2 regions of the Streptomyces sp. TAA486 genome follow, and region 2 is predicted to be linked to the other one. Evidence: riboswitches for the same ligand, from Rfam matches in the RefSeq annotation. Region 2 holds a riboswitch; the other holds the start of a gene.
The links. A riboswitch is a leader RNA that binds a small molecule or an ion and turns the genes downstream of it on or off. The one in region 2 is predicted to bind S-adenosylmethionine.
Positions count from the first base shown of each region.

Region 1: another riboswitch for S-adenosylmethionine. It lies ahead of I004_RS33625 (aminotransferase class V-fold PLP-dependent enzyme); the one in region 2 lies ahead of thrC (threonine synthase).

Region 1 is NZ_AUEV01000007.1:361,904-370,763, reverse strand. Features, by position in the region: gene ctaE (aa3-type cytochrome oxidase subunit III) at 1-398, shown strand, start outside; gene qcrC (cytochrome bc1 complex diheme cytochrome c subunit) at 492-1,304, shown strand; gene qcrA (cytochrome bc1 complex Rieske iron-sulfur subunit) at 1,301-2,368, shown strand; gene qcrB (cytochrome bc1 complex cytochrome b subunit) at 2,365-3,999, shown strand; gene trpD (anthranilate phosphoribosyltransferase) at 4,311-5,435, shown strand; SAM riboswitch class IV at 5,555-5,674, shown strand; gene I004_RS33625 (aminotransferase class V-fold PLP-dependent enzyme) at 5,741-7,222, shown strand; gene I004_RS0112435 (Lrp/AsnC family transcriptional regulator) at 7,286-7,567, opposite strand; gene I004_RS0112430 (rhomboid family intramembrane serine protease) at 7,564-8,253, opposite strand; gene I004_RS0112425 (hypothetical protein) at 8,433-8,672, shown strand; gene I004_RS0112420 (NYN domain-containing protein) at 8,854-8,860, shown strand, end outside.
Region 2 is NZ_AUEV01000013.1:265,574-274,433, reverse strand. Features, by position in the region: gene I004_RS0118750 (extracellular solute-binding protein) at 1-420, shown strand, start outside; gene I004_RS38275 (DUF3263 domain-containing protein) at 450-773, shown strand; gene I004_RS0118740 (peptidase E) at 820-1,560, shown strand; gene otsB (trehalose-phosphatase) at 1,570-2,433, shown strand; gene I004_RS0118730 (trehalose-6-phosphate synthase) at 2,435-3,973, opposite strand; gene I004_RS0118725 (glucosyl-3-phosphoglycerate synthase) at 4,063-5,022, opposite strand; SAM riboswitch class I at 5,169-5,320, shown strand; gene thrC (threonine synthase) at 5,340-6,641, shown strand; gene I004_RS0118715 (MoaD/ThiS family protein) at 6,638-6,916, shown strand; gene I004_RS0118710 (cold-shock protein) at 7,388-7,591, shown strand; gene groL (chaperonin GroEL) at 8,012-8,860, shown strand, end outside.

The DNA of each region.
Region 1 (8,860 bases), on a different contig from region 2:
CCACGATCCTGGTGCTCTCCTCGCTCACCTGTCAGCTCGGTGTCTTTGCGGCCGAGCGCGGTGACGTGAAGAAGCTGCGGGGCTGGTTCATCATCACCTTCGTCATGGGTGCGATCTTCATCGGCGGCCAGATCTTCGAGTACACGGAGCTGGTGGAGAAGGACGGCATCTCGCTCTCCTCGGATCCCTACGGTTCGGTGTTCTACCTGACCACCGGCTTCCACGGGATGCACGTCACGGGTGGTCTGATCGCGTTCCTGCTCCTGCTCGGCAGGACGTACGCGGCCAGGCGCTTCACGCATCAGCAGGCCACTGCAGCCATCGTCGTGTCCTACTACTGGCACTTCGTCGATGTCGTCTGGATCGGCCTCTTCGCCACGATCTACCTGATCAAGTAGCTGATCGGGCGCCGGTGCGCGCGAGCGTGCGCCGGGCAGTGACAGACACAAGCACAAGCATCGACGCAGAAGATCCTGACACCGGGGTAATCCGTGAAAAAGCTCTCCGCACGACGGCGCCATCCGCTGGCGGCGCTCGTCGTTCTCATCTTCGCGCTGGCGGCCACCGGGGGGCTGTACGCCGCGTTCGCTCCCGCAGGTGAAGCGAAGGCCGAACAGTCGTCGAGCCAGTCCCTCGCCATCGAGGAGGGCAAGAGGCTCTACGACGTGGGCTGTTCCAGCTGCCACGGAACCGGCGGCCAGGGCAGCAGCGACGGCCCCAGCCTGGTGGGCGTCGGCTCCGCCGCCGTGGACTTCCAGGTCGGGACCGGCCGGATGCCCGCGCAGCAGCCGGGCGCCCAGGTGCCGAAGAAGAAGAGGATCTACAGCGAGCACGAGACGGACCAGCTCGCCGCCTACGTCGCCTCGTTGGGCTCCGGTCCGATCAAGCCCACCAAGAGCCAGTACGACCCGAGCGGCGCCGACGTCGCCAACGGCGGTCAGCTCTTCCGTACGAACTGCGCCCAGTGCCACAATTTCACCGGTGAGGGCGGGGCGCTCACGCACGGCAAGTACGCGCCGGGTCTCAGCGATGTCGACCCCAAGCATGTCTACGAGGCCATGCAGACCGGCCCGCAGAACATGCCTTCCTTCCCGGACAAGGTGTTGCCCGAGCAGGAGAAGCGGGACATCGCCGCGTACCTGAAGACGGTGAACAGCAAGGAGTCCGAGAACCCCGGTGGTTACAAGCTGGGCGGCCTGGGTCCCGTCATCGAGGGCCTGTTCGCCTGGATCTTCGGCCTCGGCGTCCTCATCCTCGTCGCCATCTGGGTCGCAGCTCGGACCGCAAAGGCCAAGAAGTCATGAGCGAGACTGGATCACACGAGAACGTGTCTGAGAAGAACCTGCCGACCGAGCAGCAGAACGGCCACGGTGCCGTGGCCGTAGCGGACGATCCGTTCGCCGACCCGGGCCTCCCGCCGCACGAGCCGCGGATCCAGGACATGGACGAGCGCGCCGCCAAGCGCTCCGAGCGCGTCGTGGCGATGCTCTTCACGACCTCGATGCTGGCCACGCTCGGCTTCATCGCGAGCTTCGTGCTCATCCCGGTCGACAAGATCATCTACGTCTGGCCGGCCGGGCGCATCGGCGCACTGAACTTCGCGCTGGGAATGACGCTCGGCGTCGCTCTCTTCTGCATCGGCGCGGGCGCGGTCCACTGGGCACGCACCCTGATGTCGGACCACGAACTGGTCGACGAGCGGCACGCCGTCTCCGCCGAGCCGGAGACCCGCGCGAAGGTCATGGAGGACTTCGCGCGGGGCGCCAAGGAGTCCGGTCTCGGCCGCCGTTCGCTCATCCGCAAGACCATGTTCGGCGCGCTGACCCTCGTGCCGCTCTCCGGTGTCGTACTCCTGCGCGACCTCGGGCCGCTGCCGGAGGACAAGCTGGAGCACACGCTGTGGTCCAAGGGCAAGCTCCTGGTGAACGAGAACACCCAGGAGCCCCTGCGCCCCGAGGACATCACCGTCGGCTCGCTCACCTTCGCCCTGCCCGAGGGCCTGGAGGAGGAGGACGAGGACTTCCAGCAGGAGATCGCCAAGGCGGCCCTGATGCTGGTCCGGCTCGAGCCCGACGACATCAAGGACAAGCGGGAGTTGGACTGGTCCCACGAGGGGATCGTCGCCTACTCCAAGATCTGCACCCACGTCGGCTGTCCTGTCAGCCTCTACGAGCAGCAGACGCACCACGTGCTCTGCCCGTGCCACCAGTCGACCTTCGACCTGTCGGACGGTGCACGAGTGATCTTCGGTCCGGCGGGCCATGCGCTGCCGCAGCTGAAGATCAGCGTCAACAACGACGGATTCCTCGAAGCGCTGGGCGACTTCGAAGAACCCGTGGGCCCGGCCTACTGGGAGCGTCGAGCATGAGTACAGCAACCGAGACCACCGCCCCGAAGCGCAAGGCACCCGCCGGCGAGCGGGTCGCGGACTGGGCCGACGGCCGCCTGGGCATCTACACCCTGGCCAAGGCCAACATGCGCAAGATCTTCCCGGACCACTGGTCCTTCATGCTGGGTGAGGTCGCGCTCTACAGCTTCATCATCATCATCCTGACCGGCGTGTATCTGACGTTGTTCTTCCACCCGTCGATGAACGAGGTGGAGTACCACGGCAGTTACGTGCCGATGCAGGGCGTGCGGATGTCGGAGGCGTTCGCCTCCACACTGGACATCAGCTTCGACGTCCGCGGCGGTCTGCTCGTCCGGCAGATCCACCACTGGGCGGCGCTGATCTTCCTCGGCGCGATGTTCGTGCACATGATGCGTGTCTTCTTCACCGGCGCCTTCCGCAAGCCGCGCGAGATCAACTGGTTGTTCGGCTTCCTGCTGTTCGTGCTGGGCATGTTCACCGGCTTCACCGGCTACTCCCTGCCGGACGACCTGCTCTCGGGCACCGGCGTGAGGTTCATGGAGGGCGCGATCCTCTCCATGCCGATCATCGGCACCTACATGTCGATGTTCCTCTTCGGCGGAGAGTTCCCCGGGCACGATTTCGTCGCGCGGTTCTTCTCGGTCCACGTGCTGCTGCTGCCAGGGATCATGCTGGGCCTGCTCGTGGCGCATCTGATCCTGGTCTTCTACCACAAGCACACGCAGTTCGCCGGTCCCGGCCGTACGAACAAGAACGTGGTCGGAATGCCGCTGCTGCCCGTCTACATGGCCAAGGCAGGAGGCTTCTTCTTCCTCGTCTTCGGCGTCATCTCCGCCATCTCCGCGGCCTTCACCGTCAACCCGATCTGGGTGCTCGGCCCGTACAGGCCGGACCAGGTGTCGACCAACGCGCAGCCCGACTGGTACATGGGCTTCTCCGAGGGGCTGATCCGCATCATGCCCGGCTGGGAGATCCATCTGTGGGGCCACACGCTTGCGATGGGCGTATTCATCCCGCTGATGGTCTTCCCGCTGGTGCTGGCGGCGATCGCCGTCTATCCGTTCATCGAGTCGTGGGTGACGGGCGACAAACGCGAGCACCACATCGCCGACCGGCCCCGCAACGCCCCGACGCGTACGGCCTTCGGCGCGGCCTGGATCGCCTGGTACACGGTGATGCTGATCGGCGGCGGCAACGACCTGGTGGCCACGCACTTCGACCTGTCGATCAACTCGATCACATGGTTCGTGCGGATCGCCTTCTTCGTTGTGCCGGTGGTCGTCTTCTTCATCACCCGGCGCGCGTGCCTCGGGCTCCAGCGCCGCGACAAGGAGAAGGTGCTGCACGGGCGCGAGTCCGGCATCATCAAGCGGCTCCCGCACGGTGAGTTCATCGAGGTGCACGAGCAACTCTCCCAGGAGCAGCTGCACACGCTCACCTCGCACGAGCAGCACAAGCCGTACGAGGTCGGTCCGGAGACGGACGAGAACGGCGTCCAGCGGAAGGTCGGCCGCGGGCAGAAGCTGCGCGCCCGGCTCTCCAAGGGCTACTACGGCGAGCAGGCGCAGATCCCCAAGCCGACCGCCGAGGAGTACAAGGAGCTCACGAGCGGCCACGGCCACCACTGAGCCGCCGCGGCGCCGCCGGGTGCGGGCCGTGCAGCCACGGACGAGGGGCCGGGCTTCCCGAGTGGGAGCCCGGCCCTTCGCGTGTGTCCGTGTCCGCCCGGTGGCCCGCGCCGCGCGCCGGCCTCGACCCGCGCGTGCCCGACGGAGGTCCTGGCCGGGGACGGGTGCCGCTAGGGTGGGGACTGGCCGGGCCCTGATGCCGGGCCGTCCCCCACGCCGCACTCCCGCATGCCGGCCGCCGGTGCACCCGGTGATCCGGCCGGGACCCGGGTGCGTGGGCCCCAACCGAACCGATGACCTCAGGAGGGACCATGAGTGCCGTTCCGTCTGCCGGCTCTCCCTCCCCCAGTGCCTCCGGCCTGGGCGGTACCCCCACGAGAGCCTCCGGCCTGGGAGCTACCGCCGGGGGTCCGAAAACCTGGCCGGACGTACTGACGTCGCTGCTCGCCGGTGAGGATCTCAGCGCCGACGCCACCGCGTGGGCGATGGACAACATCATGCGAGGCGAGGCCACCGACGCACAGATCGCCGGTTTCGCGGTGGCGTTGCGGGCCAAGGGCGAGACGGTCGGGGAGATCTCGGGTCTCGTACGTGCGATGTACGCCCACGCCAACGTGATCGAGGTGCCCGGCCGGACCGTCGACATCGTCGGTACGGGCGGTGACAGGGCCCGTACGGTCAACATCTCCACGATGTCCGCGATCGTCGTCGCCGGATGCGGGGCGAAGGTCGTCAAGCACGGCAACCGCGCCGCCTCCAGCGCGAGCGGAGCCACGGACGTGCTGGAAAAGCTGGGCGTCAACCTGGAGTTGAGCCCGCAGCGTGTGGCCGAGGTGGCCTCGGAGGCGGGGATCACCTTCTGCTTCGCCGTGAAGTTCCACCCGTCGCTGCGCCATGTGGCCAACGCACGGGGCGAGTTGGGCATCCCCACATCGTTCAACTTCCTGGGCCCGCTGACGAATCCCGCGCGTGTAGGAGCTCAGGCGACGGGCGTCGCCAATCCCCGCATGGCGCCCATCATGGCCGGTGTGCTGGCCGAACGCGGTTCGTCCGCCCTTGTCTTCCGCGGCGACGACGGGCTGGACGAGCTGACGACCACCGCCACGTCCACGGTGTGGGTCGTACGGGACGGTGCGGTGCGCCAGGAGTCCTTCGACCCGCGTGACGTCGGCCTCGACATCGTGCCGGTCGAGGCGCTGCGCGGCGCCGACGCCGCCTACAACGCCGATGTGGCCCGCGCTCTGCTGGACGGTGAGCACGGCCCGGTGCGGGACGCCGTGCTGCTCAACTCCGCCGCGGCACTCGTCGCGCTCGAACCGGGAGACGCCCCGCTGACTGAGCAGATCCGTGCGGCGATGGACAGGGCGGCCGAATCGGTCGACAGCGGCGCCGCGCGTGCCGCGCTGGACCGCTGGGTGACGGCCAGCCACATGTGACACCGGAGTGCCGCGGCGGCTCCTCCACCCGCGCCTCCAGCCCGGGTGGTACCCCATAGCTGTCCGGGATACGGACGGCGGGGCGGAGCCCGCGGCACTCTGTGCCATACTTCCCGCCAGGTCACGAGCGACAGCGATCAAGGCCCCGGCCCGCTGTCCGGCAACCCTCCTTCCGTGGTGGGGTGCCCCGGGTGATGACCGGGCCGTTCGACAGCAGGGTCGTGCGGCAAGCACGGATCCCTCTTCCCCTGCCTTCGGCGGGGAGGCGTATGCCAGGGGTCCCCGGCATTCGAGGGAGACTTCGCATGAGCCTGCTCATCGCGTCCGCCACCGACCGTCCCGCGCCGGCCCGCGAGCCGGTTCCGGAGCCCGCCCCTGTCGCCGCCCCCGCCTCCGCGCCCCTGCCGGTGCTGGGCCTGGACGTGGGCGCGCCGCTCGCGACGGGCGGTGAACTCCCTTATGCCGCACTGGACTACGCCGCGAGCGCGCCCGTGCTGCGCAGGGTGTGGGAGGACGTCGCCGCGTACGCCCCGTACTACGGCAGCGTGCACCGTGGCGCCGGCTACCTCTCCCAGCACTCCACCGCCCTCTTCGAGCGGAGCCGTGACACGGTGGCGCGCTTCCTCGGCTGCCGCCGCACGGACCAGGTCGTCTTCACCCGCTCCACCACGGATTCGCTCAACCTGCTGGCGTCGGCGCTTCCTGAGGGCACGCGCGTGTTCGTCTTCGAGACGGAGCACCACGCGTCGCTCCTCCCGTGGCAGGCCGCCGGTACGCAGACGGTCCTCCTGGACGCACCGCGCTCGCCGCGGCAGGCCGTCGAGACGCTGGAGCGCGCGCTGGCAGCGGCGCCCGAGGGCCCGAAGCTGGTGTGTGTGACGGGTGCGTCCAACGTCACGGGCGAGATCTGGCCCGTACGGCGGCTGGTCGCAGCGGCGCACCGGTACGGCGCCCGGATCGTGCTGGACGCGGCGCAGCTCGTACCGCACCGCCCCGTGCACATCGGCGAACTGGACGTCGACTGGGTGGCGTTCTCCGGGCACAAGCTGTACGCCCCGTTCGGGGCCGGTGTGCTGGCGGGCCGTCCCGACTGGCTGGACGCTGCCGAGCCCTACCTGGCGGGCGGTGGGGCCAGCCGCAAGGTCGCGCGGGACGCGGAGGGCGGCGTCGAGGTGGAGTGGCAGAACGGGCCGGCCCGTCACGAGGCCGGGTCGCCGAACGTGATCGGCGCGTACTCCATCGCTTCCGCGTGCGAGGCGCTCACCGGGGCGGGGTTCTCGGAACTGGCCGCGCGCGAGGGGGAGTTGACCATGAAGCTGCTGTCGGGCCTGTCGGAGCTGCCCGGAGTGCAGGTGCTCTCGCTCTTCGGTGCGGACGACGCGGGCACGCCGGCCGGCGTCAGGGCCGAGGCGGCGCGCAGGGTCGGCGTCGTCTCCTTCGTCGTCGAGGGCTGGAGCAGCGCGCACGTCGCCGCGGCCCTCTCCGCCGAGTACGGCATCGGCGTACGCGACGGCCTCTTCTGCGCGCACCCGCTGGTGCGTGCGCTGCTGGGTGCCCACAGCGAGGACCCCGGTGAGTGCGGTGCGCCCGAGGGGCGGTCGCTGAACGCCGTACGGGTGAGCATCGGGGCGGGGACGCCGGACGAGCACGTGGAGAGGTTCGTACGGGCCGTGCGCGAACTCGTACGTGACGGGGCCCGTCTGCGCTACCGCACGGAGGAGGGGCGCTGCGTCCCGGAGACCGACGCCCTCCAGGAGCCCGCCGCCCGGGGTGTGCTCACCGCCTGAGCGCCGTCAGGGCCGCCCGGAGCGGCCCCGGGGCCCGGCCCGGCTCCCGGGCGGGCCGCGCCCTCAGGCGTCCAGGCCGATGGCGAAGGCCGACTCCAGATCGTGCTGCGAATAGGTGCGGAAGGCGATGTGGGTCTCCGTGGAGAGCACGCCCGGCACCTTGCTGATCCGGCCGGGAATGACGTCCGCCAGGTCATCGTGCCGGGCCACCCGCACCATCGCGATCAGATCGTGCGCACCGGTGACCGAGTAGACCTCGCTGACGCCCTCGAGCGCCGCGATCTGCTCGGCGATCTCGGGGATGCGTTCGGGGCTGGTCTTGAGGAGCACGATCGAGGTGATCACGGTGTGGACTCTCCCTGGGTCGCCGGAGCGGGCGTGCCCACTGTAGCCGTACGGAAACGCCGGAAACGCGCCCACGCGTAGAGGAAGCCGAGGGTGAATCCGACCACATGGGCGAGGTAGGCCACGCCCGGTCCGTCGGTGTCCCCGCGGGCCGCGATCCACTGCAGGGCGAGCCAGAAGACGAGCACCACCCATGCGGGGAAGCGGAGCGGCAGGAAGTAGAGGAAGGGGAAGAGGCTGGTGACCCGTGCCCTCGGATGGAGGTAGAGGAACGCCCCCAGCACGCCCGAGACCGCGCCGGACGCCCCGACCAGGGTCTCCCCCGACTGGCTGTGCGCCGCCGCGTAGCAGAGCATGGCGATGTAGCCGACGCTCACGTAGAAGACGGCGAAGCGCAGGCGGCCCATGCGCATCTCCACCGGGCCGCCGAAGACATGGAGGAAGAGCAGGTTCCCCAGCAGGTGCAGCCAGCTCGCGTGCAGGAAGAGCGCGGTCAGAGGTGTCACGAACGGCCGCAGGGCACCGCTCCACAGAGTGCGAGGGACGACGCCCCAGTGGTTGAAGTACGCGGCTTGCGCCCGGTGCAGGGACGTGCCGCTGCCGTGGCCCGGCAGAAAACCCGAGGCCGGGCCGGTGAGGAAGATCACGGTGCACAGGATGATGAGCGCACAGGTCACGACGGGCATCTTCGGCACGGTGCGGTTCATGATGATTCGGGCACTGGGCAGGCTCCTCGGGACACACGCTGTGCGGCAGGGTCATAGGGTTACGTCAGGCGATGCTGCGCTTTCGTCGGGTTACCGCACACGCACGTGGTCGCACCGCAGCGATGCCCGCGAACGCTCGAAGGAATGAGGTCGAGTCCATGTCGGTCCCCAAGCCCACGGCCGGAACCCGGTGGCGATGCACACTCTGCGGCAATCTGACGCGCTTCGACGTGACGCGCTCCAGCAAGGTCGTCGAGTACGTCCACCTGGACCTGGCCGGTGAGCCGCGGGTCGAGGAGCAGGAGGTGCTCAGTGAGAGCATCGAATCCGTGCGCTGCCGGTGGTGCGACGCCGCCGACCAGGTCGAGCTCGTGGACCGGCCGGGCGCCCAGGTCTGAGAAACGGCAGGTGTGAACGGTGGTGGATGGGAGTGCCGACGGCTCGGGGCGCGAGCCGTCGGTGCCGGGTGCCGACCCCTCACCGGAGACGGACGCAGGTCCCGTCGCCGGTGAGGGCGAAGACGAGCCCAGGCCCGCCGGTCCGCCGCGCTCCGAGGAGGCCGAACCCTTCGACAGGCCGCTGCCCG
Region 2 (8,860 bases):
TACGGCACCGCGATGCCGCCGGGAGCGGACGGTCCGTCGGGCTCCACCCTCGGCGTGGCCGACTGGGTGATGGCCTTCAAGGCGAACGGCAGACGCGAAGAGGCGGGCCGCTTCCTCGACTTCCTCTTCGGCGAGACGTACCACTACGGATTCGCCGACCGCTACGACCTGCTCCCGGTGACGACCTCCGCGAACGACAGGATGCGTGAGGGCGGCGAGCACAAGCCGATGCGGCGCTTCCAGGACGAGCTCATGAACGCCGAGTTCTACCCCGTCGGCAAGGTCTCCTGGGCGAAGGTGAGCGGAGACATCAAGAGGAGCATCGGCAAGGCCGTGGCCGCGGACACCGGCCCGGTCGGCGTGCTCGGCGCCGTCCAGCGCCGTGCCGAGGCGCGGGATTCGGAGGCTCGGGCGCGCTGAGTGTCGGACACCGGCGTTAGGTTGGACGCATGAGCCACGAGGCCGGCGACGGTGAGGTCGGGGACGAGAAGCGGGCCGGGACCGGCGGCCCGCAGGTTCCGGCGCAGAGGGACGGCGGGCCGCGGCAGCCCGGCCTCTCCGAGCGCGACCTGTCCGTACTCGCCGTGGAACGCCGCGGCTGGTCCGGGCCGGGCATGAAGGAACGGGCCATACGCGAGCAGCTGGAGATGTCGCCCACGCGCTACTACCAGCTCCTCAACGCGCTCCTGGACGACCCGCGTGCCCTCGCCCACGACCCCGTGACCGTCAACCGGCTGCGCCGCCGCCGCGAGGCCCAACGGGCCCGACGATGACGGGAGTTTGGGCCGACCGGGTCCTGCGCGTCACCAGGGCCAGCGCATGACCGCTCCCGAGCCGACGATCCTGGCCACCTCCGGCGGGCATCTCGTCGGCAGCCGCAACAGGGTGCTCTTCGACGCGCTGGTGCACCACGCGGTCGACCTGTCCGGCGTGCACGGCCGCCGCCCGAAGGTGCTGTACATCGGAACGGCGATCGGCGACGCCGAGCACTTCGCCGCGCGCATGGCCGAGGCCGCTCGGGTGGCCGGATTCGACCTCGCCCCGCTGAACCTCTTCCCCATGCCCAACGTCGAGGACGTCGAGGGCACCGTCCTCGACCACGACGTCGTCTGGGTCATGGGCGGCTCCGTCGCCAACCTGCTGGCCGTCTGGCGGCTGCACGGCCTCGACGCCGTACTGTGCCGGGCGTGGCAGGCGGGCGTCGTGCTCAGCGGCGTGAGCGCCGGGTCGATCTGCTGGTTCCAGGGCGGCGTCACCGACTCGTTCGGTCCCGAACTGCGCCCGCTCACCGACGCGTTGGGCTTCCTTCCGTACGGCAACGGCGTGCACTACGACAGCGACCGGGGCCGCCGCCCCCTCGTGCACCGGCTCGTCGCCGACGGAACACTCCCCACCTCGCACTGCACCGACGACGGAGTGGGCCTCGTCTACCACGGGACGCGTCTCACCGAAGCCGTCACGGAGATCTCCGGCAAGGCCGCGTACACCGTCGTGCGTGAGGGCGACTCGGCCGTCGAGGAGCGCATCGAGCCGCGCGAGCTGCCGCCCACCGGCGGGTAAGGTCGCGGCATGGCCGACCTTCCGACCCCCCGTACCGACGCAGGCAGGGAAGGGCTCGCCGCGATCCTCTCGGAGCCCCGACGCGCTGTGGTGGCCTTCGACTTCGACGGCACCATCGCCCCGATCGTCGCCGATCCCGCCGACGCCCGCGCCGACCCAGGCGCCGTGCCGGTGCTCTCCCGCCTCGCTCCGCGCCTGTGCGCGGTGGCCGTGGTGACGGGGCGCCCGGCCGAGGCCGCCGTAAGGCAGAGCGGCCTCGGGGGAGCCGAGGGCCTGGAACACCTCACCGTGCTCGGCGCGTACGGCGCGGAGCGCTGGGACGCGGCCACCGGACGCCTGAGCACCGCGCCGCCGCCGCCCGGTGTCGAGGCCGTGCGGGCCGAACTGCCGGCGCTTCTCGACGACTTGGGCGTCCCGCCCGGCACCTGGACGGAGGACAAGGGGCGCGCCGTCGCCGTGCACACGCGGCGCACCGACGATCCTGCCGCCGCCTTCGAGCTGTTGCGCGCCCCGCTGCACGAACTCGCCGACCGGCACGGACTCGTCGTCGAACCGGGGCGCATGGTCCTGGAGTTGCGCGCACCCGGCGTCGACAAGGGCGCGGCGCTGACAGAGCACCTCCGGGAGGTGGGGGCCGGATCGGTGCTGTACGCAGGCGACGACCTGGGTGACCTGGCAGCGTTCGCGGCCGTGGAGAAGCTGCGCGGCGAGGGCGTGCCCGGTCTGCTCGTGTGCAGCGGGGGCGGCGACACCGGCGAGTCGGTGCCGGAGATCGCCGACCGCGCGGACGTCGTCGTCGACGGACCGGCCGGAGTCGTCCGACTGCTGCGCGCGCTGGCCGACTCCCTTGAGGAGCCGAGCCGCAAGCCCTGAGCTACTCGCCCCGCAGCGCGTGCAGTTGGTCGAGGAACCAGCGGGTCGGTGGCGTCGCAGTCGCAGCCGCCGCGAGCCGCTTGGTGCGCTCCGCCCGCCGGCCGTGGTCCAGCGTCAGCGCCTCGTGCAGTGCGCGGGCCGTTTCCGCGATGTCGTACGGATTGACGACGAAGGAGTCCTCGCCCAGCTCCGCGTAAGCGCCCGCCTCGCGCGAGAGGACCAGGGCACATCCGTCGTCGGAGACGACCGGGACCTCCTTGGCGACCAGGTTCATGCCGTCGCGGATCGGGTTGACCAGGGCGACGTCGGCCAGCCGGTACGCCGCCAGCGAGCGTGCGAAGTCGTCCTTGAGGAAGAGCACGACCGGCGTCCAACCCGGCGTCCCGTACGTGGAGTTGATCTCGTCCGCGACGCGCGAGACCTCGCTCATGTAGTCGCGGTAGACCGCGAGGTCCTGACGTGACGGGTAGGCGAGAGCGAGGTGCACGACGCGCCCGTGCCACTCGGGACGGTCCGCGAGCAGACGGCCGTAGGCGTGCAGTCCGCGCACGATGTTCTTGGACAGTTCGGTGCGGTCGACCCGCACGATCGCGCGCCGCGGCCGCCCGTCCTCGTCGCTGCCGATCTCCTCGCGCAGCATGCCGATCCGCTCCTCGACGTCGTCCCGCCCCGCGCGCTCCCGCAGGAACTCCGCGTCCGCGCCCAGCCCGTGCACCCCGAGGCGGGTGGTCCGGCCCTCGCAGACGACCTCGAGCTCGCCCGTCGACTCGTCCTCCCCGACCGCCGCGCCCAGCACGTCCACGCAGCAGTCGGCGAATCCGCGCGCCCAGCGGCGTGTGAGGAACGCGGCGCGGTCGGTGCCCAGGATCCCGCGCAGGACCTGCCGCGCCACGGCGTCGGGCAGCATCCGGTAGTAGTCCGGCGGCGCCCACGGGGTGTGCGAGAAATGCCCGATGCGCAGATCGGGGCGGCGCTCGCGGAGCAGCCCGGGCACCAGCGTCAGGTGGTAGTCCTGCACCAGCACCGTCGCACCCTCCGCCGCCTCCTCCGCCAGGGCGTCGGCGAAGGCCGCGTTGTAGCGCTCGTACGACGCCCACTGCCGCTCGAACTCCGCGCCGAAGGACGGCTCGAGAGGCGTCTGGTAGAGCATGTGGTGGACGAACCAGAGCACGGAGTTGGCGATGCCGTTGTAGGCGTCGGTGAAGGTGTCCTCGGGGATGTCCAGCATCCGTACGGACTGACCGCCGGTGTCGGCCGGGTCCGGCTTGCCCCCCGAGCGGCGCACGGCCTCCCTGTCGCCGTCGCCGAGAGCGGCGCACACCCAGAGGGCGTTGCCTCCGGAGCCGCCGGCGCCTTCCGTCGCGATGGCCGAGAGTCCCGAGACGAGGCCGCCGCCGCCGCGCTTCACGGAAAGTGAGCCTCCCCCAGAGCCTCCGGCCCGGGTGGGGCTAGCCCCAGTGAAGGAGTACGAGACGGGACCCCTGTTCGACGCGACCAGTACGTCCGCCAGGGCCTGCTGGGATGCGCGTTCGACGACCATGGCCCGAGCTTAGCCGCGGCCCGATCCCGGCAAACGTGACGCGCGGCGCACACCCGGCGGGCCCGGTCCACGCCGCCCGGCAGCCCCGCCTACGCCGCTCGCCGGTCCGTGTACTCCGCGATCTCACGCATCGGCGGACGCTCCACCGTGTCGACCGCGTGGCTGCGGGGCGCGAACCCGCCGCGGCCCGCTTCGCCCCGCTCGAACTGCGTCAGCGTCGGCCTGACCAGGTGGCTGCCGCGCGCCAGACGGAGCTGTGCGGTGTGGTGGATCGCCGCGGCCATGCGGCCGAGCGCCTGCCCGTCCTGGTTCCGGTGCCGCCGCACGCCGACGTCGACCTGCGCCAGCGCGTCGAGGCCCACCGTGTGCAACGAGTCGATGAGCAGGCCCAGTTCGACGCCGTAGCCGACGGGGAAGGGCAGCGCTTCCAGCAGCGTGCGCCGCGCCGCGTACTCACCGCCGAGCGGCTGCACGAACCCCGCGAGCCGCGGCCAGTGGAGGTTCAGCAGCGGCCGTGCGACGAGCTCGGTGACCCGTCCGCCGCCCGCCGGGTCGTCACCGAGCGGCCGGTCGTACATCGCTTTGACCAGCCGCAGCCGGGGGTCGGTGAGCAGCGGTCCCACGACGCCGGAGACGAAGTCGGCGGAGAAGTTCTCCAGGTCGGCGTCCGCGAAGCAGACGATGTCGCCGCTCGTCACCAGCAGCGAACGCCACAGCACCTCGCCCTTGCCGGGCAGCGCGGGCAGCCTCGGGAGCACCTCGTCCCGGTGCACGACTCGCGCGCCGGCGTCCGCGGCGACCTCGGCCGTACGGTCGGTGGACCCGGAGTCCAGCACCACCAGCTCGTCCACGAGCGAGGGGGGCCCGGCCATCAGCTCGCGCCGGATCACCGACACGATGCGGCCGACGGTCCGCTCCTCGTTCAGCGCGGGCAGCACGACGCTCACCCGGGAGCCGGCCGCCGGCTTCGCCGCCAGCAGCTCCGTCATGGGACGGTCGGCGCACGAGTACGACCGGCGCGCCAGCCACTGTTCGACTTCCTCCAGCACGCGGACACTCCCTGTGATCCATCTCGCGGTACGGACACCTGTCTCAACCACCAGGCCCTTCGGTTACAGTCTTGAACAACGCGGACGGCGATCGCATGCCGGGTCCCGGCCCGGCGTTCTCGGCCACCGCCCACACAACTTCACACCGCTCATCCAGAGGGGCAGAGGGAACGGCCCGTTGAAGCCCCGGCAACCCTCCAGCCGGTCTCGCACCACGAGTAATGACATCGCGAGGCTCCCGGCTCGGGAAGGTGCCAATTCCGTCTCGTGGCGAGATACGTCACGGGGAAGATGAGGAGAAAGGGCCTCGCCGAATCATGGCTGTTCAAGCTGCCGCCAGCACGACCGCCGACAAGGCCGGAGCCGGCGTATCGCTCGGCCCCGCCGCCGCGCTCTCCTGCCGCGAGTGCGGAGAGCGCATCCCTCTCGGTCCGGTCTTCGCCTGTGAGGCGTGTTTCGGGCCGCTGGAGATCGCATACGAGTTCCCCGGCGGCGACCCAGCGGCGCTTCGTGAACGCATCGAGGCCGGTCCGGACAACATCTGGCGGTACGCGCCGCTGCTGCCGGTGCCCGCCGACGTTGCGACGAAGCCCAACATCAACCCCGGCTTCACGAAGCTCGTCCGGGCCGACCGGCTCGCGCGTGAGCTCGGCGTCACCGGCTCCCTGCACATCAAGGACGACTCCGGCAACCCGACGCACTCGTTCAAGGACCGCGTCGTGGCCATCGCCGTGGAGGCCGCCCGTGCCTTCGGTTTCACCACCCTCTCCTGCTCCTCGACCGGCAACCTCGCGGGCGCCGTCGGTGCCGCGGCAGCCCGTGCGGGTCTTCGCTCGTGCGTGTTCATCCCGCACGACCTGGAGCAGGGCAAGGTCGTCATGGCGGCTGTCTACGGTGGCGAACTGGTCGGCATCGAGGGCAACTACGACGACGTGAACCGTTTCTGCTCCGAGCTGATCGGCGACCCCGCGGGTGAGGGGTGGGGCTTCGTCAACGTCAATCTGCGCCCGTACTACGCCGAGGGCTCCAAGACCCTCGCGTACGAGATCTGCGAGCAGCTGGGCTGGCGGCTGCCGGACCAGCTCGTGGTCCCCATCGCCTCCGGCTCGCAGCTCACGAAGATCGACAAGGGGCTCAAGGAGCTGATCGCCCTCGGTCTCGTCGAGGACAAGCCGTACAAGATCTTCGGTGCGCAGGCGGAGGGCTGCTCGCCGGTCTCCCGCGCGTTCAAGGACGGGCACGACGTCGTGCGCCCGGTGCGCCCGGAGACGATCGCCAAGTCGCTGGCCATCGGCAACCCCGCCGACGGCCCGTACGTGCTGGACATCGCGCGCCGTACCGGCGGCGCGGTGGAGGACGTCGACGACCAGCGGATCGTCGACGCGATCAAGCTCCTCGCGCGGACCGAGGGGATCTTCGCCGAGACCGCGGGCGGCGTAACCGTCGGAGTCACGAGGAAACTGATCGAGGAGGGCCGGCTCGACCCGACCCTCACCACCGTCGTCCTCAACACGGGCGACGGCCTGAAGACCCTGGATGCGGTGGCTCCCACCACCGGGCCGACCGCCGTCATCCGTCCGAACCTGGATTCCTTCCGAGAGGCTGGTCTCGCATCATGAGCGTGAACGTCCGTATCCCGACCATCCTGCGCACTTACACCGGCGGTCAGGCGGAGGTGAGCGCCGAGGGCGCGACTCTCTCCGAGGTGCTGACCGATCTGGAGAGCAACCACACCGGCATCGGCGCGCGGGTGCTCGACGACTCGGGCAACCTGCGCCGATTCGTCAACGTCTACGTGAACGACGACGACGTCCGCTTCGAGCAGGGCCTTCAGACACCGACGCCCGACGGTGCCGGCGTGTCCATCATTCCCGCGGTTGCGGGGGGCTGCTGAGGTCTCGTGAGAGGTCGGTGAAGGCGCCCTGCGCCGGGCTCCGATCCCCTACTGTCGAACCGCCTTCTCCGTGCACGCCGAGCGAAACGGAGGGGGCGGTTCCGCGTGTGGGGACGCGATAGGGTTGCGGTCAATCCCACCCCAGTGACTCACCCGGCATGTGCCGGGAGCATATGAGAACGCGACAAGTTGTGCCCGAATTCGGGGCGGCAATTGTCGTGTTGGCACGCTATGCCCGGCCATGTTTGCCCCGCTTCCCCGCGGAATGCGGGCTTTTGGGCCCTCGGTCGGTGCTCAGATTTCTCGTCTTCGCGACCTGTTGCAGAGGGCGTCCGTGCAGATACATTCAGCCGCGGTCGACGCCTTCCGGTGTAAGCCTCCGCACATCTGCGGGGCCGTACCGGAGGTGAGGTCTGACCCGGGTCCGCGAAGTGCGGGCTCGTGCAAGGGCCAGTAATAGGGGAGTTAGGGATGGCTCAGGGCACCGTCAAGTGGTTCAACGCGGAGAAGGGATACGGCTTCATCGCGGTCGACGGTGGTGCGGACGTGTTCGTGCACTACAGCGCGATCCAGATGGACGGCTACCGCACCCTGGACGAAGGACAGCGGGTCGAGTTCGAGATCTCGCAGGGTCAGAAGGGGCCGCAGGCGGACATGGTCCGTGTGACTGCCTGAGCACCCGCAACACTGCGCAGAGCTGCAACAGCCGTAACAACAGCCGTAAGAGGGGCCGCACCTCGTGATGAGGTGCGGCCCCTCTTACGGCTGTTCGGACCTCTCCTCCCGGCGCCAGCCCGGCCGGGTGCGTCCACGGCGGCGCACCGCGGGACGTTCCCGGACCGATCGGTTGCGCCGGCCCCGGCCCGGTGTGATGTCCTGGGGACGCTTGCACTCGCAGGGGTCGAGTGCTAATCATTGCGTTAGCACTCTCCGAGTGAGAGTGACAGACAAGGACCGGGTCGGTGAGGCTCGTTCGTCGGGTGGAGCAAGGAACCACGCGGCTGAAGGGCCGTCCGTCGCGGGCGCCAGCGCGGTCCGGTATACCCGTCCCCTGGTTGTGCAGGGGGATCCCCAGTCCGGGAGGGACCACTTCACATGGCCAAGATCATCGCGTTCGACGAGGAGGCACGGCGCGGCCTCGAGCGCGGGATGAACCAGCTCGCCGACGCCGTCAAGGTCACGCTCGGCCCCAAGGGCCGGAACGTCGTGCTGGAGAAGAAGTGGGGCGCCCCCACGATCACCAACGACGGTGTCTCCATCGCCAAGGAGATCGAGCTCGAGGACTCCTACGAGAAGATCGGCGCCGAGCTGGTCAAGGAGGTCGCGAAGAAGACGGACGACGTCGCCGGTGACGGCACGACGACCGCGACCGTCCTCGCCCAGGCTCTCGTCAAGGAAGGTCTGCGCAACGTCGCCGCTGGTGCCAACCCGATGGCGCTCAAGCGCGGCATCGAGCGTGCCACCGAGGCCGTCTCCGCCGCCCTGCTCGAGCAGGCCAAGGACGTGGAGACCAAGGAGCAGATCGCCTCCACGGCCTCCATCTCCGCCGGCGACCCGCAGATCGGCGAGCTCATCGCCGAGGCGATGGACAAGGTCGGCAAGGAAGGCGTCATCACCGTCGAGGAGTCGCAGACCTTCGGGCTCGAGCTGGAGCTCACCGAGGGCATGCGCTTCGACAAGGGCTACATCTCCGCGTACTTCGCCACCGACATGGAGCGCATGGAGGCGGAGCTCGAGGACCCCTACATCCTCATCGTCAACTCCAAGATCGGCAGCGTGAAGGACCTCCTTCCGCTGCTCGAGAAGGTCATGCAGTCGGGCAAGCCGCTGCTGATCATCGCCGAGGACGTCGAGGGCGAGGCCCTGTCCACGCTCGTCGTGAACAAGATCCGCGGCACCTTCAAGTCCGTCGCCGTCAAGGCTCCGGGCTTCGGCGACCGCCGC